Regions from separate parts of the Pelosinus sp. sgz500959 genome, predicted to be linked through region 3. Evidence: riboswitches for the same ligand, from Rfam matches in the RefSeq annotation. Region 3 holds a riboswitch; each other region holds the start of a gene.
The links. Region 3 has a riboswitch for S-adenosylmethionine ahead of metA (homoserine O-succinyltransferase). Riboswitches for the same ligand answer to the same signal wherever they lie in the genome.

Region 1 (10,111 bases), on a different contig from region 3:
TCAAAACATAGAATAATAAAAAGCCCTTAGAAATCACATTCTACACAATAAACATAGGAGGAATGTTATTTATGGAAATTAAACTTATTAACATCGGTTTTGGTAACATTGTATCTGCCAATCGCATCATTTCCATCGTAAGCCCTGAATCAGCACCTATTAAAAGAATTATTCAAGAAGCTCGCGATCGAGGAATGCTTGTTGACGCAACTTATGGACGACGTACGCGAGCCGTTATTATCACTGATAGCGATCATGTCATTTTGTCAGCCGTACAACCAGAAACAGTAGCACATCGCCTGGTAAATAAAGAGACTAGTGATGATAATGCTGCCGAGTAGTCAGTATTGAAAGGAGCAGCATAGATGGCGAAACAAGGGATTTTAATTGTACTTTCTGGTCCTTCTGGAGCAGGTAAGGGTACAATTTGTCAAGAATTGCTGCGTAGTGATCCTGAATTAAATTACTCTATCTCTGCAACAACTCGAGCACCGCGTGTGGGAGAACAGAATGGGGTTAACTATTGGTTTGTTTCACACGCAGAGTTCCAACAGATGATTGAAAAAGATGAGTTATTGGAATGGGCTGAAGTTTATGGTAATTTTTATGGAACTCCTTATCAACATATTGCAGAACTTTTAAATAATGGTAAAGATGTTGTACTAGAGATTGATACACAGGGAGCTACGCAAATTAAGAAAAAATTTCCACAAGGTGTATGTATTTATATTGTTCCGCCATCATTAGATGAACTGGCCAAACGTATTCATAAGCGTGGAACAGATAGCCTAGAAAATATAAAAACTCGATTAGGTTCAGCAAATGATGAATTAACTCATGTACATAATTATCATTATGTAGTTGTAAATGATGAAGTGCAACGTGCAGCTAAAAAAGTTGCTGCCATTATTATTGCGGAAAAATGTCAAGTTAACCGTAATATGAATATAATTGAAAATATTTTAATTGAATCTAAATAATAAATTTTTAGGGGGACTATCATGATTAATCCATCAATCGATACCTTGGTAACTAAAGTTGATAGTAAATATACTTTGGTGGTACTTGCGGCCAAAAGAGCACGTGAAATTATGGACGGTTCTCCGTCTTCAGTCGATAGTAAATCAAATAAACAAGTCACGATTGCCTTAGAAGAAATAGCACAAGATAAAATCACTTATGAGCGAACGAAAAGTGGCATAAAATAGGAGGACTACATGTTGCAAGGAAAGAATGTTGTTGTTGGAGTAGCAGGTGGCATTGCTGTTTATAAAGTGGTGGACGTTGTTAGCCGACTTAAAAAACAGGGAGCTAATGTGTATGTTATTATGACTCAATCAGCGGCAAACTTTGTTACACCTTTGACTTTCCGTGAAATAAGTGGACATCCCGTTGTGGTCGATATGTGGGCTGAGACGACAAATTGGAATGTTGAACATATTGCACTGGCGAGCTGTGCTGATTTATTTTTGCTGGCTCCTGCTACTGGAAATATGATTGGTAAGATTGCCAATGGCATCGCTGATGATATGTTGTCAACGACAGTGATGGCGACGACAGCTCCTGTATTGCTCGCACCTGCAATGAATACAAACATGTATTTGAACCCTATTGTTCAACAAAACATTACGAAATTAACTCAGCTAGGATATCATTTTATTGAACCCGGCTGTGGTATGTTGGCATGTGGTACAGAAGGAGTCGGACGTTTACCTGAGCCAGAAGCGATTGTGGCAAAAGTGATCGACATGTTCAATTGTAAAAAAGATTTTGCGGGCAAGAAAGTATTAATTACTGCTGGTGGTACTCAAGAAGCCATTGATCCTGTACGTTATATCGGTAATCGTTCGAGTGGTAAAATGGGATATGCCATAGCTAAAGCTGCTGTTAGTAGAGGGGCGGAAGTGACTCTTATATCAGGGCCTACTCATTTAACACCACCTGTTGGCGTTACCTTTCAATCAGTTGAGTCCGCTGCGCAAATGCGAGACGCAGTTCTCTCTCATTACTCTGATAGTGATATCGTAATCAAAGCGGCGGCAGTGGCTGATTATCGCCCCCAAACGATGAGTCCTAATAAAATAAAGAAAAATAGTGCTACATTAGAACTGGTACTAGAAAAAAACCCAGATATCTTATTTGAGCTTGGTCAATTAAAGAAACACCAAATTTTAGTTGGCTTCGCAGCTGAAACTCAGCAATTATTAGTTCATGCTCAAGAAAAGCTCACTCGAAAAAATTTAGATATGATTGTGGCTAATGACATTACATTGCCCGGGGCTGGATTTAATGTTGATACCAATATTGCCAAGTTAATTTATCGAGATGGTCATATAGAAGAGCTAAGTAAAATGTCAAAAGAAGAACTGGCAGAGATTATTTTGGATCGAATTTGCATATAATAGTAAAAAAAGATTGATTTTATTGAAGTTATAAATTAAAATTTAGTTTAGCAATTAAAATTTTATATACTCATCAAGAGATGGTGGAGGGATTGGCCCGATGAAACCGCGGCAACCATTTGGATTTTCCGAAAACGGTGCCAATTCCTGCGGCGTGATCCGCAAGATGGGGAGAGTGAAGTTCACGCTCCCTTTAGGGAGTTTTTTTTTTATTACAAAACAGGAGGAATCAGTTATGGAAAAAAAACGTGTATTATTTACTTCAGAGTCAGTTACAGAAGGTCATCCTGATAAAATGGCGGATCAAATTTCCGATAGTGTATTAGATGCAATTATGGCAAAAGATCCTATGGGCAGAGTTGCTTGTGAAACTCTTGTTACGACAGGGCAAGTTCATGTAGTTGGGGAAATCACCACAAATTGTTATGTTGATATTCCAAGACTTGTACGTGAAACAATTAAAGATATCGGCTATACACGCGCTAAATTTGGCTTTGATGGTGATACTTGCGGAGTGCTTATTTCAATTGGTGAGCAGTCTGCTGATATTGCGATGGGTGTTGATCAATCACTAGAATCTAAAAAAGGTGAAAAAGATGATGTAGAAGCCATTGGAGCTGGTGATCAGGGGATGATGTTTGGTTATGCAACCAATGAAACTCCAGAGTACATGCCATTGACCATATCTCTTGCTCACAAATTAGCACGCCGTTTATCTGAAGTACGCAAAACAGATGAATTGGATTACTTACGTCCCGATGGTAAAACTCAGGTTACAGTCGAGTATGAAGATGGTAAACCAGTTCGTGTTGATACCATTGTTATTTCAACACAACATGGTCCTGATGTTGAGCTCACGACCATTGAAAAAGATATGATTGAAAAAGTAATTATTCCAATTGTGCCAGCAGAATTGCTGGATGATAAAACAAAATATTATATTAATCCGACTGGTCGTTTTGTCATTGGTGGTCCACAAGGTGATGCTGGACTTACAGGGCGCAAGATCATTGTTGATACTTACGGTGGTATGGCACGTCATGGTGGCGGAGCATTCTCTGGTAAAGATTGTACAAAAGTAGATCGTTCAGCTGCTTATGCTGCTCGTTATGTAGCTAAAAATGTAGTTGCTGCGGGACTTGCTGATAAATGTGAGATTCAATTAGCTTATGCAATTGGTGTTGCGCAGCCAGTGTCGATCATGGTGGAAACTTTTGGAACGGCTAAAGTCGAAGAAAGTTTAATCGCCACTTTAATTAAAAAACATTTTGATTTACGTCCAGCAGGCATTATTAAGGCTTTAGATTTACGTCGTCCTATTTATCGTCAAACTGCTGCTTATGGACATTTTGGTCGTACTGATATTGATTTACCTTGGGAGCACACTGATAAAGCTGAAATTATGCGTAAAGAAGCGAATCTTTAATTTTAAGAATAGGAAGAATATATGTAACATATGTAAAGAAGGGGACTCAGTGAGATCCCCCTTCTTTTACTTTACAGAATCAGAGCGATACAGGAAGTGTGTCTGTATCAAAGAACTTGATTTTCTTATAGTATGAAAATCACATTGAATGGTGGTAAATATGGAACGTATAGCTCACATTTTAGTAAATATTGCAACGAGAAGTATCAATAAGACATTTTCATATGTCGTCCCAACCCATTTAGATTATGTTGGCGCAGGTTGGCGTGTTGTAGTTCCTTTTGGCAATCGTAAATTAGAAGGTTTTATTATTGATGTGACTGAGGGGCAATACCCTAGCCAGGATGATTTAAAACCTATTTTAGATATATTGGACAATGATATATGGTTTGATGAAAATATGATGAACACCGCTAAGTGGATCAGTGAATATTATGTATGTAATTTAGTTGATGCAATGCGGTTATTTATTCCAGGAAAATCAGGCGTTAAGAGTGTGACAACTTATCGTGTGGCTGATGATATTGATGTTGATAAGGTTCTTGCCAGTTTGGGCGTAAAATCCATAGAAGCTTGTCAGGTTTTTATGTATATCAATCAACATCCTTCCGTTAACTCAGCTAAACTTGAAAAACAGTTTGGTGCGTCAGTTTTAAAAATAGTGCGTTATTTGGTGCGTAAACATGTCGTTATAGGAGAAGCTGTTATGAAAAAAACAGCCTCTCATCGCTACAAGAATCTTATACGTTTAGCCACGAATCAGCAAGTCGATCATGCTTTTATTGAACAATATAAACGCAAACCAGCACAAGCTCGTTTACTAACTTATTTAATGGCTCATGATCAACTTGCATATGATGAATTTAAAAACAACAATATGAGTTATGATGCGGCTCGAAAATTGATAGAAGAAAAAGTTCTGGTTCTGGAAAAGGTTCAGGTTATACGTGATAGCTATGCTGATGTACGTGGGGCAAGAACTCAGGTATCATTAACAATAGAGCAACAACAGGTTTTGGCGTCAATTAAACCTAAAATGCAAGCTAAAGAATATCACTCTTTTTTACTCCATGGTATTACGGGGAGTGGTAAAACACAGGTATATATTGAAGCAGTAGCGCTGGCTAGACAAAATCATCGTCAGGCCATTGTTCTGGTTCCGGAAATCGCCTTGACGAGCCAAATTGTTTCTCGATTTAAAGCTCGATTCGGTGATGATGTCGTTGTGATGCATAGTAAATTATCTACAGGTGAACGGTATGATGCATGGCAACGTCTGCGCACTAAACAAGCGGGGATTGTGATTGGTGCACGTTCAGCGGTGTTTGCTCCCCTTCCTGATCTAGGAATCATTATTATGGATGAAGAACATGAGTTTACCTATAAACAGGAAGAAGCACCTCGTTATCATACGAGGCAAGTGGCTCTTAGGCGAGCTCAATTAGCAAATGGAGTTGTGATTATGGGAAGTGCAACTCCAGCAGTTGAAACTTATTATGAAGCACTGCATGAGAAGCATACTTTGTTATCCATGTCCAAACGTATTGCTGGAGCCTTGTTGCCTGAGGTGACTATTGTTGATATGCGAGAAGAGCTTCGCCAGAAACGGCGTAGTGTGATTTCACTGCCATTACAGGAATTGTTAGCTGAGACGATTAGTTCTGGCGAGCAGGCTATTATTTTACTCAACCGTCGAGGTTATGCTACTTTTGTCATGTGTCGTGAATGTGGGCATATTGTAAAGTGTAAGCATTGTGATATCTCTCTTGTTTATCATGCGGTCGGCAATACATTACGTTGTCATTATTGTCAGTCTGTAGAGTCTACGCCAACGACTTGTCCAGCATGCAGTAGCCCCTATATTCGTTTTTTTGGAACTGGTACACAAAAGTTAGAAGAAAATTTGGAGAAAATGTTTCCAAGTATACGTACGATCAGGATGGATCAAGATACAACTGGTGGTAAAATGGCCTATGATCGTATTTTAGATGGATTTGCTAAAGGTGAATATGATGTTTTGCTTGGTACGCAAATGGTGGCAAAAGGTCATGATGTTAAAAATGTCACTGCAGTTGGCATTATCGCTGCAGATAGTATATTGAATTTGCCGGATTTTAGAGCCGCAGAGCGTGTTTTTTCCTTGCTAACGCAAGCAGCTGGTCGTGCAGGACGCGGCGATAAACCTGGGAAAGTCGTAGTTCAGACCTATAATCCTGAGCACTATGCAGTACAAGCAGGAGCCGCACATGATTATCAGGCTTTTTACGATGTAGAAATTGGTTATCGTCAAGGACTTGGTTATCCTCCTTATGGGCAAATTCTTAAGTTAACCATGCAAGCAGATCAAGAGAGCAAGGCGCGGAGTCAAGCAGAGATGATTATCAATGAATTGAAATCCATGTTAGATCAAGAGAAGAATATTGAGGTCATAGGACCTTTTCCTGCACCAGTTGCTAAGATCAAAGATGTTTTTCGCATGAATATCGTAATAAAAACAGTTGATCTGATTCATGTTAAGTCAGCCATTGTTGCCATGGGGTTGACGGTGCGTACAGATGTAGTGATTGATGTGGAGCCAATTAGTATTATGTAGAGATTTTGTTTAAGTTAAGCATGGATTTTTACATGTTTTTGTGATAGAATTTGGCATGATTTATAATTTTTTTTTGGAGGGCTATGATGACAGTTCTGGAAATAAGAAAAGCTGGTGATACGATCTTAAAAGATACAGCCCAGCCAGTAATAAAAATCGATAAAAAAATTAGAAAACTTCTTGACGATATGGTTGAAACCATGGAGAAGGCTGATGGCGTAGGGTTAGCTGCACCACAAGTTGGGGTGTCATTACGCGTGATTGTTCTTGATGTAGGTGATGGACTTATTGAATTAATCAATCCAGTGATTACTGCTAGTTCTGGTTGTGAGCTAGGTACTGAAGGTTGTTTGAGCATTCCTGGAGTATTTGGCGAAGTCGAGAGATTTGCTGAAGTCACAGTGGAAGGATTAAATCGTTTTGGTAAAAAAGTTAAAATTACAGGAACTGGTTTGCTGAGCCGAGCTTTGCAACATGAGATTGATCATCTTGAAGGTGTATTATTTATTGAAAAATCAAAAACCATTCATAAGGGGCCATGATGATGTCAAAGTTACGTATCGTATTTATGGGGACGCCAGATTTTGCCGTCCCATGTTTAGATCAATTGGTTGCTGAAGGCCATCACGTTGTTGCAGTGGTTACTCAACCTGACCGTCCTAAAGGTCGGGGACAAAAACTGGCCCAGTCACCAGTTAAGGAAGCTGCACTTGCTTATGGTTTTCCTGTCCTGCAGCCGAATAAGGTAAGAGAAATAGAGTTTCAAATGGAGTTATCGCTGCTAAAACCTGATTTGATTGTCGTTGTGGCATTTGGACAGTTGTTGCCAAAAGTGATGTTAGATCTACCACCTCTAGGTTGTATTAATGTACATGCCTCCTTATTACCTTATTATCGTGGAGCAGCACCGATTCATTGGTCGGTCATTAACGGCGAAAAGCTGACTGGTGTAACAACCATGTATATGGATGTAGGCATGGATACTGGTGATATGATTCTAAAGGATGAAGTACCTATCCAAGAAAATGAAACAACAGGCATGATTCATGATAAACTAAAAGAAAGTGGTGCGGCGCTGCTTGGCAAAACACTACAGCTCATTGTAGACGGCAAGGCACCACGTATTGAGCAAAATCACGAACAGGCTACCTATGCATCAATGTTACATCGGGAAGTGGAAGCGATTGATTGGAATCGTTCTGCTATTGATATTCATAATTTAGTACGCGGCCTTAATCCTTGGCCTGGGGCTTATTGTTCCTATCAAGATAAGAATTTAAAAACCTGGCAGACGCGGGTTTGTCAAAGTGAAGAACTAACGAGTTTGCCAGGTCGAGTAGCAAAAATCACGGCTGATGGTTTTGTGATCGAAACAGGGGACGGTATGCTCGAAGTGTTAGAAGTTCAACCTGCTAGTAAACGTCGGATGAGTGGAAAAGATTTTGTATGCGGTTATGGTATTGTGATTGGCGATATATTGAAATAGAGGGTGAATAGTAATGATTGAGGTGATGGTTCGTCCGAAGAAAAGACTGTTTCTAGCATTAATACTTGCTAGTTTGTGTTTAGCCAGCCTTTCCACTTATGGATTGTGGATGGTGAGTTTTCCAGGACTCGCAAATATTAGTGAATATTTGCCGGTGATTCTTGGAATGTTATTGGCACTGGTCCTATTGTTCATTGGAGTTGGAATTGGTGGTATTATTTTGACGATTTTAGGATTTTCAACCTTAGCTTTTTTTCAAGGACCTGCATGGTCGGCCATTAATTTGTTATTCCCTCTTGCCATCCAAATTGGTAAACTTTTTGATGTAGAAAAAGAACGAGTCGAGCGTTCATTCATTGAAGTAAGCAATCATTTAATGCACACTAAAGGAACAAAGGTTAAACCTGAGAAGTTATTAATTCTAACTCCTCATTGTATTCAGCAAGAGTTATGCCAATATAAAGTGACTCATGATATCTCCAATTGTCGCAAGTGTGGTGCGTGTCAGGTGGGAGATTTATTAACGATCTCTGAAAAATATGGTGTGCATGTGGCAATTGTTACAGGTGGGACACTAGCGCGTAAAGTGATTAAAACCTTAAGACCTCATGCTGTACTTGCGATTGCTTGTGAACGAGACCTGACAAGCGGTATTCAAGATGTTTTTCCTCTGCCTGTTATTGGTGTTTTAAATGAACGTCCTAATGGTCCATGTTGCAATACTAGAATTGATGTTGCACGAGTGGAAGAAGCCGTACAAGATTTTATTTCTTAAAAATGAAAAAACCTTTAGAAAGTAACCTGTGTACGATGTAACTTATATATATGATAGAGAAGGTGTTTTTTTGGATGCACGAGAAGTCGCTCTGAAAATTATTAATGATGTAACTCAGAATCAAGCCTATGCGAATATCGCACTTGCTAGAGAAATAAATCGGCAAAAACTGTCTGAACAAGATCGACGTTTCATTACAGAATTAGTTTATGGAACCATTAAGGCGGGGGCTACTTTAGATTGGATGATCGGTCACTATATTAATAGACCCGTAGATAAAATAGCACCTGTTATTTTGAATATTTTACGTATGGGTATGTATCAGATGTTCTTTTTGTCTAAGGTACCTGTGTCTGCAGCGTGTAATCAAGCTGTAGAATTGACGAAAAAATATGGACATATTGGTACTGTTAAATTTGTGAACGCTGTTTTACGAAATGCTGGTCGGACTCCTGAAAAAATAGTATATCCAGATAAAGAAAAGAATATGGCGCGATTCTTAGCTTTAACTTATTTTCATCCTGAGTGGTTAGTAAAGCGTTGGTTAAAACGATTGGGAGCTGAGGCAACAGAAGATTTATGCCGAATTAATAATTTGACGCCTCCTCTTTGCTTACGTACCAATACTTTAAAAAATACTCGGGAAGAGCTATTACTCATTTTAGAGAGTGAAGGCGTAGTGGCTGAACCTTCAAGATGGACTCCTGAAGGAATCATTTGTCATAGCTCTCCAGCTCTTATTACCTTGAAATCATTACGTGAAGGATTATTTCAAATCCAAGATGAAAGTTCGATGTTAGTTGCTCATGTTCTTGATCCTCAGCCTGGTGAATTCATTATTGATACCTGTGCTGCACCAGGGGGGAAAAGCACTCATATTGGGGCATTGATGCAAAATAAAGGACGCATATTATCTGGTGATATTCATGAGCATAAGTTGGTTATTACGCGAGAAAACGCTGAACGTTTAGGGATCAACATTATTGAAGCTAAGGTTTTGGATGCGACAACCATTGGTAAACAATATTTTGCACAGGCTGATCGAGTACTTGTCGATGCCCCTTGTTCTGGTCTTGGCGTATTGCGGCGTAAGGCTGATTCACGCTGGCGCAAAGAAGAATCTATGTTACAAGAACTCCCAAAACTGCAGAAGACAATTTTACATAGTGCTGCTGATTGTGTCAAAGTAGGCGGTGTGTTAGTCTATAGTACTTGTACAACAGAACCTGAAGAAAACCAAGCTGTTGTTGAAAGTTTCCTGAAGGAACGATCGGAGTTTATATTGGAAAAGACGGGGAATTTTTTACCTGTTACCGGTCATGATGCTGATATGGTTCAGTTGTGGCCTCATATTGATGAAGTAGATGGTTTCTTCATAGCACGATTAACGCGAGTGAGATAGGTGATAGGTATGAAAATTAATATTTTT
Region 2 (10,111 bases), on a different contig from region 3:
AGCTCAAGAAGGGGTTAATGTAGCTGGTCAAAAGCTAGATTTATCAGTCAGTGGAACAAGAGAAGAAACCATTCGGGGGGCTGAGGCTCAGCTTAAGCAAGCTGAAGCTGCTTTGGATGCAGTGGTCGTTCTTGGTGATTATACAACAATTGTTTCACCAGTTACGGGAACAGTTGCTCTGAAATCCGTTAATCCTGGAGAAGTCGTTGCAGCTGCACAACCTTTATTTTCTATTGTTGATTTAAGTGATGTATGGTTGAATACAAGAATTGAAGAGACAAAACTTGCTAAAATTAAAGTAGGACAAAAAGTAGAGTATACCATTGATGGGTATCCTGGACGTAATTTTGAAGGTACAGTATATGAGGTCGGCACTGCAGCTAATTCTGTTTTTGCTTTGATACCAACGGAAAACGCTTCAAGTAATTTTACCAAAGTGACTCAACGTATTGGTGTTAAGATTACATTGCCGAACGAGGGTGATTTAGTATTTCGTCCAGGTATGTCTGCTATCGTTAAAATTCATTTAGAGTAGGAGGTGGCTGCATGTTCATCTCTAATTTATCAATAAAAGAAGAACATTATCGTTGGTGGGCATTAGGTGTTACTGTAATTGGCAGTTTCATGAGTATTCTTGATACAAGTATTGTTAATATTGCCATACCTAAGATGATGGCAGTTTTTTCTGTAGGTACTGATGATGCCCAATGGATACTGACGGCTTATATGCTGACCATGGGAGTCATTCAGCCAGCGACTGGTTATCTGTGTGAAGCCTTTGGTACTCGGCGCATGTATTTATTAAGTCTAATGGTATTTACCATGGGATCTTTTTTTTGTGGTGTTGCTTGGAATAATGATAGTATGATTGTATTTCGAATTCTGCAGGCTATTGGTGGTGGACTGATTATTCCTGTTACCATGACTATTGTTTATAAGGTATTTCCTATTGAACAACGTAATATAGCCATGGGAATTTGGGGAATTTCTGCCATGGTAGCTCCTGCTGTTGGCCCAACGTTGAGTGGGTATTTAGTGGAATATTGGGATTGGCGACTTATTTTTACGATTAATATTCCGATTGGTGTCATCGGCTATGGAGCGGCGGCTTTAGTATTGCGGGAAATGCCTTTTTCTCGGCATGAAAAGTTTGATATCGCTGGTTTCATAACCTCAGCCTTGGGCTTATTTTGTTTATTACTGGCTTTAAGCAAAGGAACTGAAGAAGGGTGGACTTCAGCTTATATTATTGCCTTATTTTATACTTCGATTGCTAGTTTAACTTTATTTGTATTCATTGAACTGCAACATGAAAATCCTATTTTAGATTTACGCATCTTTAGAGACTGGAATTTTACTTTTAGTATGATTACAACTTTTGTTGGAACCATGGGTTTATATGGTGCTATTTTTATGGTACCTTTATTTATGGAAAATTTGCGTGGATATACGGCAATGCAAACAGGGGTATTGCTTTTTCCATCAGCAGCAACTGCAGGATTATTGATGCCGATTGCGGCTAAGTTGGCTGATCGTTTTGGTGCTAAACCAGTCGTTGTGGCAGGTATTTTTCTACTCGGAGCTGGCACTATGCCGCTCATGTATATGGATATGGATACAAGTTATGAATATGTAATGGGGGTTATGGTTGTACGCGGATTGGGACTGGGACTATTTATGATGCCTGTGACAGTAATGGGGATGACTAATATTCCTCTAGATAAAGTAAGCCGAGCCTCTTCGATTAATAATGCTCTGCGTCAAATTAGCGGTTCTATGGGAATTGCTATTTTGACAACAGTGTTGCAGAATAGACAAATTCTTCATTTACAGCATATTGCAGAAGATATGACGATTGCATCTCCTATTGTTCAAAATATGGTAATGTCAGGGCAAAAGTTATTTATGTATCATGGTGATGTGCCTTGGAAGGCTCATGTTAAATCTTTGGCAGTGCTCAGTCAGTTATCGATACAACAATCTTCTATATTTTCCTTTGATGATAGTTTTTATGTATTATCATTAATTTGTCTTCTGGGGGTTATACCAGCTTTGATGCTTAAAGCAACTAAACCTAGAAAAGATGGTGTAGCTGTTATGATTGAATAGGGATGATATAACAAAAAAAGACTTGGCAATTTGCCAAGCCTTTTTCTTTATGTCATTTTCTGATCTCTTTATCGAAAGTACCAATGAAAAGAGTGGAAATAATACTACTGATACTTTTTCAGTTATTAAGTAATTTTTTTTGCGTACAATTATGATTGTACTGTAAAGTGTGGATTTACACACTTTTGAATATTAGCCATATGAAGTTGTGAGTTCCATTACTTTAGTCAGTAAAATCAACCCCTCACTACAATGCTTTGTCGGACTGTCTAAATTGTACAATGGAATCACCCCCGTTCCTTGAAAACACTGTACTGAAATAGTGGGTACTTTTAAACTTACATTTTTGATTTTATATATTCATCTGTGAATTCCATTAAACTTTTTAATGAAATCAACTTTTCCTTATAGTAGTCAGGCGGAGTATCTAAATTGTTCAATGGAATCACCTCCATAGCTTGAAGATATTGTAATGAAATAGTGACTGCTTTGTAATTTCCATGTTTTATTTTATATAGTTACTTGTGACTTCCATTAGACTTTTCAATGGAATCAACCCCTTGTTATGGTAGTCAGGTGGAGTATCTAAATTGTTCAATGGAATCACCTCATTTCATTAAATCATTATTGGAGTGTATCTAAAATATATCAATTAGATATATAGGATTGCGGGTTCCACTGTGTTATTCACTGGAATCAATCCTTCTTTATTCTGATTTGGTGGATCTTCTAACGTGTTCACTGGAATCACCCCATATCCTTATTTTCTTTCTTAATGAAGTCGATATTTGTTGTTTCCTTGTTGTTGATTTCATTATAATACTAACTATGACAAGATACAAGATCTTTCTTTGTATACATTAAAAATATTTTTGTTTTCATGGAAAGGGCGATGGTTTCAATAAATGTTATTTTTATAATAAAAATAGAAAAAAGTGTATATATTTAGTGGTAGAATTTATTATGTAATCGAAAAGTATAACACTTTCTAGGGTTGCAAGTAAGAACGATTAAGACTTTTCTTATATCTATGTGTAAAAAAATCAAAATGATGTTATTATAAGATTAGGTGAAAGTGAATAGGAGGTAAAACGATGTTATTTGACACTCACATGCACACATGTTTTTCGACTGATTCGAAAATGAAAATTGATGAGGCGGTAATGAAAGGAAAAGAGTTAGGAATTGGAATTACCATTACCGAGCATATGGATATTTTTTACCCAGAGCCATTATCTTTTGTTTTTGATGTAGATCAATATTTTGCAGCGTATAATCAATATCGCAGTGAAAGTGTACTTTTAGGAATAGAGATTGGTATGCGAGCTGATTGTATTGAAGAAAATTGTCGGATCGTTGAAAAGTATCCTTTTGATTATGTAATTGGTTCAGTGCATATTCTCGATAATATTGATATTTATGCTGCTGAATTTTATCAAGGTAAAAGTAAACAAGATGTATATCGGCATTATTTTGCAACGATGTTGGAATGTATAAAATGTTATGATGGTATTCATAGCTTGGGACATATTGATTATATTGCACGATATGCACGTTTTGCTGATCCGGAAGTCTATTATCATGAATTTAAGGAACAAATTGATGAAGTATTAATTGTGCTAGCAAACAAAGGTAAAGCATTAGAAATTAATACGAGGCGTCTAGATCGTAAAGAATCGATAGAAATTCTCCTACCCATTTATCAACGATTTTATGAATTGGGGGGACGAATGGTAACCGTTGGCTCTGATGCTCATCGTATGACAGAGGTTGGCAGAGGTCTAGAAGTGGGGCAGGAGATCGCTGATCGTTCTCAACTTAAAGTTGTATATTTCAAAGATGGAAAACCTCATTATGTAAAAGTATAAAAAATTACCCCGACTCATTGAGTCGGGGTAATTTTTGTTTTGTAGTTAGAATGCTGGTACGACAGCACCTTGATATTTTTCGTTAATAAATTTTCGTACTTCATCAGAAGTGAGAGCTTTTGTTAATTTTTGAATTTCAGGGCGAGTTTCATCGCCTTTGCGAACAGTCAAAATATTTACATAAGGAGAATCTTTTTGTTCGATAAATAGAGCATCTTTCGTAGGAACTAATTTTGCTTCTAATGCATAGTTGGTGTTAATGACAGCGATGGACACATCTTCAAGAACACGAGGAAGTTGAGGAGCTTCTAGTTCGCTAATTTGAATGTTTTTAGCATTTGTAGCAATGTCATTTACTGTTGCATTGATACCAACACCATCTTTCAATTTAATGATACCAGCTTTTTCAAGTAGAGCAAGAGCGCGACCGCCATTGGTAGGATCGTTAGGAATGGCAACTTTAGCACCTGCAGGAAGTTCAGTCAAGTTTTTGATTTTCTTTGAATAAATACCCATTGGTTCAATATGCACGGCAGCTGTATAGGTTAGTGCTAAATTTCGTTCTGTAGAAAACTTAGTCAGATAAGGAATATGCTGAAAGAAATTAGCATCTAGTTCTTTCTCAGCAACAGCAATATTTGGTTTAACATAATCAGTCATTTCAATGATTTGTAGGTCAATGCCTTCTTTAGCAAGTAATGGTTTTACGACATTTAAAATTTCAGCATGAGGTACAGCGGTAGCTCCAACTTTTAAAACTGTATTAGTTGCTTGTTTGGCAGGAGCTGCAGGAGCTGCGCTTTGTTGACCGCATCCAGTAATGAGTAGGCCCAAAGTGAGGACTCCGATGATTGCAAGAATAAATTTTTTCATGAATTAAACCCTCCAAAAAATTATTTTTTATTTAGGCGGCGCGCTAGATAGTCGCCGGTTGATTGTACAATTTGTACTTGCCCAATTAAGATAAGAACAGTAATCAGCATAATATCTGCCCGGAAACGTTGGTAACCATAACGTATAGCAAGATCACCAAGGCCACCGCCACCAATAGCACCAGCCATTGCTGAATAACCAATTAAACTGATAATTGTTAATGTAAGACCTAAGATAATTGCGGGCAGCGCCTCTGGTATAAGAACTTTCCTGATAATTTCCATTGGTGATGCGCCCATGGCTTGCGCTGCTTCGATTACGCCATAATCCACTTCTTTGAGAGCTGATTCGACGATGCGAGCTACAAAGGGGATGGCTGCAATGCAAAGGGGAACAATAGCCGCATTAGTACCAATGGATGTACCAACAATAAGACGAGTTAAAGGAATAATGGCTACCATTAAGATAATAAATGGAGTGGAGCGCGTTGCGTTGACAATCACACCAAGTATCTTATTAAGAGGAGTATTCTCTAGAATATGCCCTTTATCAGTGGTCACTAAAATAATACCAAGGGGAATACCGAAAAAGGCTGAAATAATTCCTGATACTGCTACCATGTAGGTCGTTTCCCATAGGGATTTAAACAGTAGTGCGAGCATGTCTTGGGACATAACCAATCACCTCAATTCCAAGTTCTCGTGTGTGTAAATACTGTAGTGCTTGTTCAAGATCGTTTGAATTTCCAGAGAGTTCAACAAGCAGTGTACCAAACAGTGTATTTTGAATATGATCAATATTGCCATAAAGAATGCTGGCATCAATATTGAAATGACGAACCATACTAGAGATTACAGGTTCTTCAGTGGAGTGACCAATAAAGGACAAACGTACAATTAGATTGCTGTCATCAATTGGGGTTGGCGATAAGACAAGATCAGCAAAAAAATCAGGTAAATTATGATTAATGATGGAACTGATAAATTCTTTCGTGGTATTTTCTTTCGGTTGAGTGAAAACATCCAAAACTTGACCTTGTTCAATAATGAGACCACCTTCAATAACGGCGACTTGATTACAAATTTCTTTGATGACCTGCATCTCGTGGGTGATGAGAACAATGGTAAGTCCAAATTCTCGATTAATATTTTTAAGTAATTCTAAAATTGATTTTGTTGTTTGTGGATCAAGAGCTGAGGTTGCTTCATCACATAATAAAACTTTAGGATGATTAGCGAGTGCTCTCGCAATGCCAACACGCTGTTTTTGTCCACCGCTGAGCTGAGCAGGATATTGATCTTTTTTATCAGCTAGCCCAACAAGATCAAGCAAATGCATAACTTCAGTATGGATAGTTTCCTTACTGCATTTTGCTAGTTCAAGAGGAAAGGCGATATTTTGGTAGACTGTACGTGATGATAAGAGATTGAAATGCTGGAAAATCATACCGATTTTTTTACGTTGCTCCCGTAATTCTAGCTCAGTAAGACTTGTGAATTCTTGGCCATCAACAGTCACGATCCCTTTCGTTGGACGTTCTAACATATTAATGCAACGGATGAGTGTACTTTTCCCAGCGCCACTCGTGCCGATAATTCCAAAAATCTCTCCTTGGGCTACAGTCAAGTTTACACCTTTTAAGGCGTGTACAATTCCATTCGTACTTTCGTAAGTTTTTTCAATGTTTTGTAATGTAATCACTGTAATGACCTCCTTCTTGCCGTAGATTGGTAAAATAAAAAGCTGCTTCACAACATGAAGCAGCACCGTTAATCTAGTTGCGCTTCATCTGCCAGGATATACTCCTGTGGAGTTGGCACCGTTTTCACAAAAAGTGAATGGTTGCCGCAGTTTCATAGGGCCATTCCCTCGACTGCTCTTGATGAAAAGAATATTAACTTAACATGTAGAATAATAACATACTCTTTGATCGGTGTCAATGGGAAAATGAGCGGTGAGTTTACTTTACTTTTTATTATAGATAATGTTATAATTTAGCAAAGTAAAGATTGAAAGTGATAAAGTAAAAAGGGGAATCATAATATTATGGCTACAAATCCTAAGTTAAAGGGTGAATTGGCTGATCGATTATTTCAGGGAATTTTGTTATTGGAGAATCAAGAAGAGTGTTATCAGTTTTTTGAAGATATTTGTACCATTAGTGAACTGAAATCTCTAGCCCAACGGTTAGAAGTAGCTTTCATGCTTAAGAGCGGTCATACTTATGATGAAATTGTAGCAAAGACAGGAGCAAGCACAGCAACCATTAGTCGCGTGAAACGCTGTTTAAATTATGGTGCTGATGGATACAAGCTTATTTTGGAACGAGTTGAAATTCAAAATGCTCAAACCCAATCGACTACTAAAGTTGATTCTGATAAAAAATATGAATAATGGAGTGTGAAAGTTATGGGTCAACATGAATTTGTTCCACAAATTCCTTATGGGACACGAGATTTTTTGCCGAAAGAAGCCAGTCGCAAGCGTGCAGTCGAAGGGGCTTTGGCTCATTTGTTTGATAGTTGGGGTTATGATGAAGTCGTTACGCCGACCATGGAATATTTGGAGACTTTGGCAGTGGGAGCAGGCAACGATTTAGACCAGCATATGTTCAAATTTTTTGATAAAAATAATCGTATTTTGGCTTTGCGTCCAGATATGACAACTCCAATGGCACGGGTGGCAGCTACACGTCTTAAAGAAAGTTTAGCGCCCATAAAATTATTCTATTTGACCAATGTCTTTCGTTACGAACAAGCGCAGACTGGGCGACAATGTGAATTTTATCAGGCTGGGGTTGAGTTGATGGGAGCAGCAGGACCAACAGCTGATGCTGAGGTCATTGCACTGGCTGTTGAAAGTATGCTAAAGTCTGGACTCAAACAATTTCAAATTGGCTTAGGGCAAGTTGATTTTATTAATGGTGTGATGGCGCAAAGCGGTCTTTCACAAGAACAACAATATCAGGTTAAAAATGCTATGCTGACAAGAAATTTAGTTGGAGTTGATGAAATTCTTGTTAGTAGCAGTTTATCTAAAGAAGAACAAAAAGTTTTAAAACAAATTCCGTTGTTACATGGTAAACAGGATATGCTTAAACAAGCCTATGGTATGGTGGCGAATGAGATGAGTCACAAAGCATTGGATAATTTAGCCGAAATCTATCGTTTGCTCGAAATTTATGGAGTGGCTCAATATGTGGATTTTGATTTAGGTATCATTCGTGATTTTGATTATTATACAGGAATGGTATTTGAAGGATATACACCTGGTCTCGGTTTTCCTATATGCGGTGGGGGTCGATATGATACCATGCTCAGTTCCTTTGGGATGGATTGCTGTGCAACCGGCTTTGCTTTAGGTATTGAACGTATTTTGCTGGCCTTAGAACGTCAAGGAATTGTCAGTATGCCAGGCGCGAAAGATGTTTATATTGGTTGGGGGACTGATAAACTCTTTGCTGCCATTGGTCAAGGAGAAAAACTTCGTACAGCAGGTCAACGAGTTGAGATTGGTCTTGTTGCTCAAACTCAAGCTGAGGCTGAAGTCAGTCAAAAAAGTAAGGGGTATGGCCAATTATTATATATGGAGTAACTCAAAATAGGTGGCTAAACATATGGTTAAACGAGTAAAACAAGTAATTGCTGCATTAACCGCTAAAATTACTCACGATGATCGATTATTTGTAAATCGTTATTTGACGTCGTCTGAACAGATCTTATTCTGGGGAATGAATTTACCAGATCAACGTCATGTTTTGAATGTTGCTTACACAGCCCTGCGTTTGGCAAAAGCACATAAAAACATTGACATAAATCTTTTAGTCAGATGTGCCTTGCTTCATGATGTGGGTAAAATCAAGGGTGACGTAAGCACGATGGATAAGATTATAACTGTTATCGGTCATCGCTTTGCACCACGGTGGTCTAAAAAGTGGGGACGTCTAGGGCGCGGGAATCGGCTTATGAATATTCGGCACGCTTTTTATATTTATTTTTATCATGCTCATCGTAGTTCGACGATGCTTAAAGCAATTGGAGCCTCTCCCAAGGTGATTGAACTTGTTGCCAAACATCATGAAACTCCAGCAGAACATGATCCACTGGAGCTGATGTTATTGCGTAAGTCTGATGATCTGCATTAGCAGACCGATTAATAACCCTTGGTTTTATCAATGACATTTAACATTTCTTTATGCTGTATAAATCTTGATAAATTATCGGCAAATAATTTAATGGCTCTATCGAGATAATTAGGGGATAAAGCCGCCAGATGGGGCGTGATAATGACATTTTTCATGTCCCATAAAGGAGAGGTATCGGATAAGGGTTCGTTGACAAAAACATCTAAACCAGCGCCTTTGATGAGCTTTTCTTCAAGGGCTTTAATTAAATCATCTTCATTTACAACAGCACCACGGGCAATATTAATAAAATAAGCTGAAGACTTCATGGCAGAAAATTCTTTGATGGTAAATAAATTTTTAGTTTCTTCTACTAAAGGAAGGGCGACTACTACAAAATCAGAAATTGCAAGCAATTCATTGAGTTGATTTGGGGCATAGATTTTATCCACAAATATCTCAGTTGTCATCGTTCGTTTACTAGCTACGACATGCATGCCCATACCTTTAGCTTTTTTTGCAATTTCACGGCCGATACTGCCAAGACCAACAATTCCAATGGTTTTATCATGAATTTCTTCAACAGGGGTTCGTTTCCACTGTTTGTTTGGCTGCTGACGGATAAATACATTCAGTCCGCGGGTGAAGGCAAGCATCATGGCGAGAACATGTTCAGAAATAGGAATACCATGAATGCCTCGTGAATTAGTTAGTAGAGTATGACTTGCCTGCATTTCTGGGTAGAGTAAACTTTCAACTCCTGCACTGAGGGCATGAACCCATTTAAGCTTTGGAGCGTTTTGGTGCAGAGGACGAATATCCATTCCACCCCACGTAACTAAAATATCTGCATCTGCGATGTATTCATTGGCTTGTTCTAAATCGCATGAAATAATGGTACTATCAGGTGAAACCGTTGTAATTGCCTTATGGTGGCGGTCAGCTAAGCTATTCGTTACAAGAATATTTAATGGAGCCATTATATAGGACACCCCTTTTTTTATAGTTTATCAATAAGAGATAAAGAAGACTTGATTCAAGTGGAGTTTTAACTCCATCTAAATCTTAGTCTTTTGCATTCAGCGACTTGGCTGTCGGATAAAAATCTAAATAACTTTTATTATTCTGCCAATTAATT
Region 3 (10,111 bases):
ATGATCAAAGGAGGTGTTTTGATGACAGAAACTAATTCTATAAACGAAGGCAATCAAACAATAGGTGATTCAAGAATCAATACAGGCAAAGTCGCTGATGTTGTAACTAAAGGAAATCAAACAATCGTTAATATAGCTTTTATGGATGGCAGTAGAAGAACTGTAGTTTTACCAGTACGTGAAGATATTGCTAAGTATAAAGATAAATATGTTATTTGTGCGATGGATTCTGATAATGTCACGGATATATTAGAAATAGTTAACGATTAAAATAACACCAAGGGTGTCCCATAGTAGGATCTTTCTTCCTATTATGGGACACCCTTTATCTATTTACTTAAATTTTTTCATTTTTCATTTTAGCTTACATAAAATCAGCCTTATTTGCTCTATGTATTTTATAGTTATATACTTTAACATAGTTAGTTAAACTTACATAAAATTTAAAGCTAGAGAGGAACTATAATGAAAGAACAATATTATGAAAAACTATTGAATATAAAAACCTCAGGAGAACAAAAAATATTTAATGAATCATTTCACTATAACAGATATGAACCAACCTCCTACTCTGTATTAGAAATATTATCTAAGCAATATCATTTTACAGCAGAAGATCATATCGTTGACTTCGGCTGTGGCAAAGGAAGGCTTAACTTTTACATAAATCACTTTTTTGACTCCACGGTTACAGGTATAGAAATGAATACCTTTTTCTATAAACAAGCGATTGATAATAAAAGAGATTATTTAAAGAAACATAAAAAGAAAATAACTAAAATAGATTTCTTAAATTGCTTTGCAGAAGAATATCATATAAATCCCTCAGATAATAAATTCTACTTCTTTAACCCTTTTTCGATACAAATATTTATAAAGGTGATCGGAAATATTTTGCTTTCTGTAGAAGACTATGAAAGAACAGTCGATATTATATTGTTTTATCCATCCTATGATTATATATACTTTCTAGAAAACAATACCCCTTTTGTACTTTTGAATGAAATAAAATTACCTTATCTATATGATAATGATCCTCGTCATAGTTTCTTAGTGTATAGACTAGACTATAGAATTTAATCGAATGTAAAAAGAACCACAGGTGATTAAACCTGCGGTTTTACTGATTTTATAGAGACTTACTTTAGATTTCACTAGTTTTTTGTTCTTCCACCATTTAAATTCTTTTGTAACATTTCGGCAGCAGCCTGAACATCCTTCTTTGTCTTTCCGCCAACTATGATAAGGTATTCGGGCTTCCACCAAGATCCGCCGATCCTATCAAAAATAATGTTAATTCTTGGGTGAGCTTTTGTTGTTTTCGTCACACTACTAGAAATATAGGATTTAAACAGAAAAAATACAGTCAATGATAGTTGGCTACGTATAGGGTTCTGAACACGATACATTTTATTATCACTTTTAATTAATGGCTTGTCATTCATTTGCATTTGTTTTTCTTGTTTATATTGATGTTGCACGTTGATCCCCCTTCGTTAGTATTATATTTTAATTTTATCAGTTCTTATCGTAAAAACATATACCAAAATTTTCTTTTTTTGCTCCCTAGTTGATATTTTTAACTTATTTTTTGATCTTTGACTGAGCAATTTGAGCAAACCCATAGTCTAGAAGTTTGGCAGCATCATCCCAACGCTCATCATCGTTTAAGATGACAGCAATTAATTGTACTCCATCTCGTTTTGCAGCGGCTACTAGACAATCTCCTGCAGCATCTGTATAACCGGTCTTCACACCGTTGGCACCAGCATAACTTTTTAAAAATTTATTGGTATTTTTAACATGAGTCTTCTTGCCATTCAAAAAATTTACATCATATTCGCGTGTCGATACAATGTTTGCAAACTCTTTGTTTTCCATTCCATAGGCCGTTATAAGGGCTAAGTCATAGGCCGTCGTAAAATGGTTGAAAGGATCTGGCAATCCATGAGGATTAGAAAAATGTGTCTGCAGTGCGCCAATTTTTTCTGCTTTATCAGTCATCATTTTGGCAAATGAAGGAATGGAACCTCCGACACTTTCAGCAATGGCTTCTGCAGAATCATTACCTGAGACAAGCATCATTCCATACATTGCATCGTGCAATGTCAATCGTTCACCAGCTTTTAGTTCAAGGCTTGACCCTTCACAGGTTGCAGCTTTAGGGCTTACAGTCACAATGCTATTAGGATCTCCCTTTTCAAGAGCCGTAATCAATGTCATGATCTTAGTTGTACTTGCTGGATACATAATATCATAAGGTTTTTTATCAAATAAAACCTCTCTTGTATTAGAAACCATTAACACTGCAGCTTCCGCCTCTATCTGAGGCGCTGGCTGAGCCGCCGAAACAATTCCGCCCCCAATACACATGATCATAAACAATAATGATAAGATTCTAGAATACATTTGATAGCCTCCACATAGTTATATTTTCTTTCATCATTATAACATTATTAGAGGAAATGAATGCAAAAAAACTGATCTCAAATGAAATCAAGATCAGTTTTTTCAATCATTTCATATAATACTAGTCGTTTATTTCTTTCCAAAGGCATTTACTGCCCAGTTAGAATTTTTTCATGTATTTTTAAAATCATCTGCCCATAGGTCTTCCCTGGTACTGCCCATTTACCATTTAGATCTGTCCATGTATAGGATTGTCCAAACTTCTCTGACCGCTTTACTAACTCATAGCGCGGATCAACAATTGGCAATGAAGGGGGACGAGTCGTTGTATATGCTAAAAGATGCTGAATTTGTGCGCGCACACCAATTTCAGGTGAGGAAAACCAAGCACCCTTTACCCCTTGACCAGTAGTCCCTAAACCACAATAGTTATTCTGCAGACTGATTACATCGCCACCATAGCGAAAGTTTCCAGTCTCATGTAATGCCTGGGCAAAAGCCACGTCAGGACGAATCCCCTCGCGCCCGCCCTCTACATAATAATAATCAACCAATTCCTTCGGTGTCGTATTAATCAGGGGAAAAGGATTGCGCCGAAAGAGATAATCAACACACTGCTCCCTCGTGGCAATCGGGTCTCCCATAATGGTGAGATCAACAAAAACATCTGTTTTCAATAGCTGCTTAGGAACCTCTGTGGCTTTTAACTCTCCTGCTGCCAAAACAATAGAAAGTCCCCATGCCAAAATTAAGATGGCTAATAAACAACTTCTAGTCATCACTCTATTTTTCATTAATAACCTCCAACAACGATCATTCAGGAATTGTAAGATCGTGAAATGGCAATTTTGTTTCTTCTCTGGCATTTTTCAAATGTTGAAAGTAAATAGGGCTAATCCATTCTTTCTGCATGGCGAGCGTATGTAACGACTCTAGTGAATTGTTCACAATCTGCTCAGCTTGTTTTTTTTCAATCCATTCTCCCAGCAAAACAACAACTTGCTTCAAATCCCATTCATCCCAAAATACCCGTCCGTACAACAAAGCAACTTGCTGGCGTACTTCCATTTCTTCAATGAAAGCTAATTCTTTCAATAATAACCTTTTATAAGGCGTTAAAAACAACGGTCTAACTTGGGTGACTCTTTCTGCCATCTCAGCAGCTTGTATTCGAATATATGGATTTTGATGTAATATCCCTCGCACTACGGCATCAAATATAAGAGGATCAGCGGCTGCGACCTCCACTATTTTTTCTAATAAATTCTGGGTTTCTTCATTATCTTCACATAATATTTCCCATGGTATTAACAAAAATCGCCAACTCCTTAACTATGATTTTAATCTTCATCTTATCTATCATACTGAAATTCACTTATTAACTCAACTATTTTTTCAATATACTTATTATTAGTATGTACCGTTTACCACATTTTCTTTGGATGACCTCTTAACTCAACATAATTGAACGTCTAAATTTATATTTTTAAAAATTTAATGGATACTCAGTCGCAAAAAGTGTACAAGACCATACAAAATAGGTATACTAGTGTCATATCATTAAACAATATAGGGAGAATCACTTCATGCAGTTTCGCAAGAAAAAAACATATGAAGACATTTACAAGTGGCGTCGCAGCCAGAATGGTACATGTTTTTATTGCTATGAGGACAAAGCCGTAGCAATACCTCTAGTAGGTAACAAAGGCATTTGTCAAGAATGTCTAGACCACTTTCGAATTGGTCATGTTGGCACCGATCGCCATCTTATCACTCATTTGACCAAAAGCACTCGCAGTCATGATGAGACAGTCTTATGGTTACGAAAACATGGTATCAAACTAGCACCTGCCGGTTATAAGGATGGCGTGCATTCGTATATGGCAATTAATAACCCAGGAATTTTTGATCATTATCATGATATCATTGATGGATCTGCTGATCTGAATACGGTAGACAAAAAAACAGCTCTGAAGATCATGGATAGCTATACTGATATTGAAATATTTAAAGATGGCGACATTCGAATCAGTTATTAAGAAATGTATCACTTATTATGAAGCTAGGAATTTTAAAGGGGGACTATGACCTAATGGAAAGAACTGAAACTAAAAATGCTGAACCAATTAAAATGTGTGATGCTGCTCTCATTGAAGATATGAAATTAGCGGTTGATATTGAACGATTACCAACTGAATTCACATTTGCCGATATCGAAGAATGGATCAAAAAAGACCAAGTAAAAAAACTTGATGGTACACCTTATCCTGAGCTATCTCACGAATTATTACTTAATTATTCACTTCATACACCAATCACCAAAAAGAGAAAACAAAAAGTATTATATTCGACGCCAAATGGTCGCCTATTTTCATTTAATCCTTTTAAACCCGTTTAAAATCAGCCGTACCATCTGAAAGAAAGACTTGATGCATTGATGAAGTGCACCAAGTCTTTCTTTGTAATTGATAAACTTACTCAGTTAAGATACTTCATGTTATCCTTACCAGAAGATTAAATTTAAAGATTGAAAAATGTATTTTACAATCTTTGAAAAAAGTAGTAAAATACATTTATTCAAATCGTTAACCATTTATTTTTAATTAGTTAACATTAAATTTACCATCTCTAACTCAACAACGTTTTATATGGTAAATACAAGGAGGCTAGACATGGATTATCGTGGCATTATTGCCCTTGGAGAATACATATTACAAGGCAATCAAATTAGTTATGAAGATTCCCTTGAGCTAACAACAGTAATGACTGATGATATTCCCCTACTTGCGGCTTTTGCGAATAAAATTCGCCAGAAGTTTACTGGTAATGAGGTTGACATGTGTGGATTGGTGAGCGCACGCTCTGGTATGTGTTCAGAAGACTGTAAATTTTGCTCCCAATCTGTCTATCACTCTACCGATGCCCCAGTTTATGACTTACGGAGCACTGCAGAAATTACCCACTCTGCTCAAAAAGCCCAGCAAGAAGGGGCTAAACGGATCAGTATTGTCACGAGTGGTAAAGGAATGGATCATGATCCAGATTTTCAAAATATTATTACAGCAATCGAATCGATTATGGATAAAACAGATCTAAAAGTTTGCGCTAACCTTGGTACCTTGACCCTTGCCCAAGCGCATGCATTAGCAGCTAGCGGCATCAAACGATACGCTCATAATTTAGAAACGAGCAAAAATTTCTATCCTTTTGTATGCACAACTCACTCTTATGAAGAACGTTTAGCAACGATTCAAGCTGCGAAAACAGCTGGTATGGAACTTTGTACTGGTGGAATTATTGGTATGGGTGAATCTTGGCAAGATCGTGTTGATTTAGCTTTTTCTTTGCGAGAACTAGATGCAACTTCTATTCCAATCAATATTCTTAATCCAATTAAAGGAACTGCCTTTGAGGATGTCACTCCTCCAACACCTTTAGATATTATCAAATCCTTTGCTATTTTTCGTTTTATTTTACCTAATAAAATCATCCGCCCCGCTGGCGGCCGTGAGCTAAACCTACGAGATATGCAAGGTCAACTTATGCTTTCAGGAGCAAATGGACTTATTATTGGCAATTATCTAACCTTCAGCGGTCGCGATTCTGCAGCAGATTTTCAAATGGTACAAGATGCAGGCTTAGTCCCAGCCAAATTTTAAAAGACTAACTAATAAGAGGAGGAATTACCATGACAAACTATGATTTAATTTTTTCATTAGGCAAAAAAATATTAAATGGCAATGACATTACTTTTGATGAGGCAATGGCTTTAACAACAATTGAGGAAGCAGATATTCCAATGCTGCTAGGCGTAGCCAATAAAATTCGCGAGAAATTTACAGGTTCTTATGTTGATACATGCCAAATTCTCAATGCTCGTTCAGGCGGCTGCTCTGAAAACTGTAAGTTTTGTGCCCAATCTGTCCATCACGATGTGGATGTGGATGTATATCCTCTCATGAATGAAGATGATATTATCAAAGCTGCGCAAAAAGCCGAAGCCGATCATGCTTACCGTTTCTGCGTCGTAACATCTGGCTGTGGTATGGAAGGCGATCGAGATTTCGCAAAAATCACCGCTGCAATTGAACGAATTGGCACTGAAACCTCCCTGCAACGTTGTTGTTCACTTGGAACACTCCAAGAAGACCATGTAAGTGCTTTAAAAGAAGCAGGTATTACTCGCTATCATCATAACTTAGAAACAAGTGAAAGTTATTTTAAAGAAATCTGTACAAGCCACACCTATCAAGAACGTATTGATACAATCAAACGTGTAAAAGCCGCTGATATTGAAGTGTGTTCCGGTGGAATTATCGGTATGGGCGAAACATGGCGTCAACGCATTGAACTGGCCTTCACCCTTAAAGAATTAAACGTAGACTCAATTCCCATTAACGTCTTAAACCCAGTTAAAGGCACAGCGCTGGAAAATCAAGAAAAACTAAATCCTATGGAAATTTTACAAACTTTTGCCATTTTCCGTTTGATTCTGCCAACCAAAATTCTTCGTTATGCTGGCGGCAGAGAACGCAATCTAGGCGAACTCGTTCCTTTAGGTTTTTTATCTGGTATCAACGGTATGCTGATTGGCAACTATCTAACAACACAAGGACGCGGTGCTGATAAAGATATACAAACGGTCAACGATCTAGGACTTAAATTGCTTGAAAATTAATCCTTAATGAAATTATAATCCATCAATTGAATTTCACTTTGACTTTACTGATTGCTTATGATATTATAATAAAAAAATAAATAATAAACTCTTATCTAGAGAGGTCGAGGGACTGGCCCTATGACACCCGGCAGCCGGCAGCAATGCAACGGTGCTAATTCCAGCAGGAGTAATCCTGAAAGATGAGAGGAATGTGCGGTTTAAAGAGCCCCTTTCCTCGGAAAGGGGCTCTTTTACATACAAAGAAAAAATGGAGGAATACAACATGCCAATCAAAATTCCCAATAACTTACCGGCTACTAATATCCTTGAAAGCGAAAACATCTTTGTCATTCATGAAAACCGGGCTTATACACAAGATATACGTCCTCTTAGAATATTAATTTTAAATCTAATGCCAATCAAAATCACAACTGAAACACAACTTCTTCGTCTGCTAGGTAACTCACCTTTACAAGTAGAAGTCGACTTCATGTATACGGCTACCTATTCACCTACAAATACCTCTCAAGAACATCTCATTAAATTTTATGAAACATTCGACGATGTAAAGGATCGTAACTATGACGGTATGATCATTACAGGTGCACCTGTCGAACAGCTTCCTTTTGAGGAAGTTGCCTATTGGGATGAATTGTGCAAAATCATGGAATGGAGTAAAACCCACGTATATTCGACTCTCCACATTTGTTGGGCTTCTCAAGCTGGACTCTACTATCATTATGGCATTCCAAAGTATGACCTTGCTCAAAAAATATTTGGAGTTTTTCCTCACCAAAAAAGCTGTACACAACCGATCAAATTATTCCGTGGTTTTGATGATATCTTCCACGTTCCTCATTCTAGGCATACTGAATTTAAAAGAGAAGATATTGAGAAGATTCCAGAACTACACATTCTTTCTGAATCTGAGGTCTCTGGTGTTTATGCCGCTGCCGATCTAAAAGGCCGACAATTTTTCATCGCAGGTCATTCGGAGTATGATCCTCTCTCCCTCAAAGCTGAATATGACCGTGATCTTGCCCAAGGCCTCTCAGTTCAAATCCCACAAAATTATTATCCCAATGATGACCCGACACAACCACCAGTTGTTCTTTGGCGTAGTGCAGCCAACCTGCTTTTTTCTAATTGGCTGAATTACTATGTTTACCAAGAAACACCTTTCGATCTTTCCTTGTTATAATAACCTGTATGATAGAAGTCTGTCTCCCATCGGTAAAAAAACCGATGGAAGACAGACTTCTTTACATAATTCCCCATTTTCGTCCATATTCTAGAAAGATTTGAAATTCTTGATCATGGAATCCATTCTCAAGTAGGTATTCCTTTGCTTCTTGAGCTTCCATCACTGATGAATCAGCAAAAATAGCATTTTTATGAAAACTAAAAGCAAATCCCTTTACCGCAAGCAATTCCATCATTAAAGCAACCCGTTCTGCTTTATGTTGTAATTGAAGACCAAAATCCCTTACAGATCGGGCATCAACCTCATGATTCTTAGGAAAATGACCAAAAAATACAGGTTCTTCCACTGGTTTTAGAATAATACGAGTCATATGATCTACCATTGATTTTTCCATGATTTCTCCTTTAATGCCGTGGCAATCTAATCTTTTAGTCATTTTTTTAGTTTCATGAAGTTTAAATCATTAGATATTCATCCAATAATTTACAAATAATACGTTTGATAACCAATAACCAAGAGGAACATTAATCAATACACCAATTGCAAAGGCGACTAGCGGCTTCCAGCCGAAAGAAGTTAACTCACGAAAACGAGTCGTAAATCCAATGCTTAAAAAAGTCCACGTAAATGCCCAACCACGCAAAGTCTTGATGTAACCTAACGCCTCTTTTGAAAAAGTCGATGCAGTTTTAGGTTCTATCATCGCAAGCAGCACAGTAATAAAGATGGATGCTGCAAAAAAACCAATGATAAATTTGGGAAAGCGGCGCCAAATTTCCCCTTTATCAATACGCTCAGCGGTAGCAGAATTTTTATTTTCCCACACTGTCACTGATAAAAAAGCAACCATAATGGCCCATATGCCGACAAACATATCACGACCAACAATTTTCATTAGTGTAAAGGTTTTAACAGCTCTTTCATCCCCCATAGCCTCCGCAGCCGCAAAACCAGCGGCATCTGCAAACTCCGACGTACCAATCCAGGCTCCCGCAGGACCAGCAGCCATACCCAATTGCTTAGCCCACAAAGGAAGTACAAAAATCATTACAACAGCCCATACAATTACCATGGAAATGGCTACTGAAACATGTTCCTTTTTGGCACGGCATGCACCACCAATTGCAATCGCAGCCGATACACCGCAGATGGACCCACCCGCTCCTAAGCAAGCAGCAAAACGTTGGTCCATACCGAATAAACGAGTTGCCGTAAAATAAATCACCCCAAAAGTGCTCACAGACACAATTGTCGCTTGCAAGATTGCTAAGGGACCTGCTTGCATAATAATTGTAAAGGGTAAGGTCGCTCCCATAAGAACAATACCCGTTTTTACGTAGTATTCAGTTTTTAAGCCTGCTTGAAACCACTTGGGTAAAGTCACAGCATTCCCAATGAGCAGACCGACGAGCAAAGCAAGTACTGGTGTCTCTAGCTGCCAATCTTTGACAAATTTATTAGAACCCAAAATAGAAACAATGATTGATATCATATATAATGCGGTAAAACCTGCAATAAAATGTTTTACATTATACCCCATCACACGGGCGCCAATTGAAAAAGCAACTAAAAAAAATCCATATAATATAAAAAGTCCAGAAATATTTTTACTAAGCCCTTCAGTCACTTTACTTACATCATTCGACCATCCAGGAATACCAACTGCCATTGACTTAAATACTCCGATCGCTCCACCAAAAAATGCAATCGTAATCCCGAATACAAGTCCCAAAGCAATGATAATTGCCCATGTATCTTCTCTTTGATACCAAGGAAGTGTTGCTTGTGTTGTACCTGCCATTAAATCATCTCCTTATTTACTGTGAGTGATTAAAAAA

Region 1: another riboswitch for S-adenosylmethionine. It lies ahead of metK (methionine adenosyltransferase); the one in region 3 lies ahead of metA (homoserine O-succinyltransferase).
Region 2: another riboswitch for S-adenosylmethionine. It lies ahead of ACAN52_RS07975 (methionine ABC transporter ATP-binding protein); the one in region 3 lies ahead of metA (homoserine O-succinyltransferase).

The regions. Positions count from the first base shown of each region.
Region 1 covers NZ_JBGJZL010000002.1:97,720-107,830, forward strand. Annotated here, with positions in the region: gene ACAN52_RS03160 (YicC/YloC family endoribonuclease) at 1-16, shown strand, start outside; gene remA (extracellular matrix/biofilm regulator RemA) at 72-341, shown strand; gene gmk (guanylate kinase) at 366-980, shown strand; gene rpoZ (DNA-directed RNA polymerase subunit omega) at 1,002-1,208, shown strand; gene coaBC (bifunctional phosphopantothenoylcysteine decarboxylase/phosphopantothenate--cysteine ligase CoaBC) at 1,218-2,402, shown strand; SAM riboswitch class I at 2,470-2,575, shown strand; gene metK (methionine adenosyltransferase) at 2,638-3,828, shown strand; gene priA (primosomal protein N') at 3,989-6,421, shown strand; gene def (peptide deformylase) at 6,508-6,963, shown strand; gene fmt (methionyl-tRNA formyltransferase) at 6,966-7,907, shown strand; gene ACAN52_RS03205 (DUF116 domain-containing protein) at 7,921-8,682, shown strand; gene rsmB (16S rRNA (cytosine(967)-C(5))-methyltransferase RsmB) at 8,753-10,084, shown strand; gene rlmN (23S rRNA (adenine(2503)-C(2))-methyltransferase RlmN) at 10,094-10,111, shown strand, end outside.
Region 2 covers NZ_JBGJZL010000004.1:193,673-203,783, forward strand. Annotated here, with positions in the region: gene ACAN52_RS07950 (HlyD family secretion protein) at 1-535, shown strand, start outside; gene ACAN52_RS07955 (DHA2 family efflux MFS transporter permease subunit) at 547-2,109, shown strand; gene ACAN52_RS07960 (histidinol phosphate phosphatase) at 3,204-3,977, shown strand; gene ACAN52_RS07965 (MetQ/NlpA family ABC transporter substrate-binding protein) at 4,023-4,850, opposite strand; gene ACAN52_RS07970 (methionine ABC transporter permease) at 4,871-5,524, opposite strand; gene ACAN52_RS07975 (methionine ABC transporter ATP-binding protein) at 5,493-6,551, opposite strand; SAM riboswitch class I at 6,633-6,739, opposite strand; gene ACAN52_RS07980 (YerC/YecD family TrpR-related protein) at 6,897-7,244, shown strand; gene hisZ (ATP phosphoribosyltransferase regulatory subunit) at 7,260-8,444, shown strand; gene ACAN52_RS07990 (HD domain-containing protein) at 8,467-8,994, shown strand; gene ACAN52_RS07995 (D-2-hydroxyacid dehydrogenase) at 9,003-9,953, opposite strand.
Region 3 covers NZ_JBGJZL010000003.1:354,939-365,049, reverse strand. Annotated here, with positions in the region: gene ACAN52_RS06600 (hypothetical protein) at 22-270, shown strand; gene ACAN52_RS06595 (hypothetical protein) at 466-1,080, shown strand; gene ACAN52_RS06590 (hypothetical protein) at 1,155-1,481, opposite strand; gene ACAN52_RS06585 (D-alanyl-D-alanine carboxypeptidase family protein) at 1,585-2,409, opposite strand; gene ACAN52_RS06580 (glucosaminidase domain-containing protein) at 2,559-3,203, opposite strand; gene ACAN52_RS06575 (hypothetical protein) at 3,223-3,723, opposite strand; gene ACAN52_RS06570 (hypothetical protein) at 3,996-4,448, shown strand; gene ACAN52_RS06565 (hypothetical protein) at 4,502-4,807, shown strand; gene bioB (biotin synthase BioB) at 5,082-6,068, shown strand; gene bioB (biotin synthase BioB) at 6,098-7,087, shown strand; SAM riboswitch class I at 7,176-7,276, shown strand; gene metA (homoserine O-succinyltransferase) at 7,353-8,270, shown strand; gene ACAN52_RS06545 (hypothetical protein) at 8,332-8,667, opposite strand; gene ACAN52_RS06540 (YeiH family protein) at 8,737-10,074, opposite strand.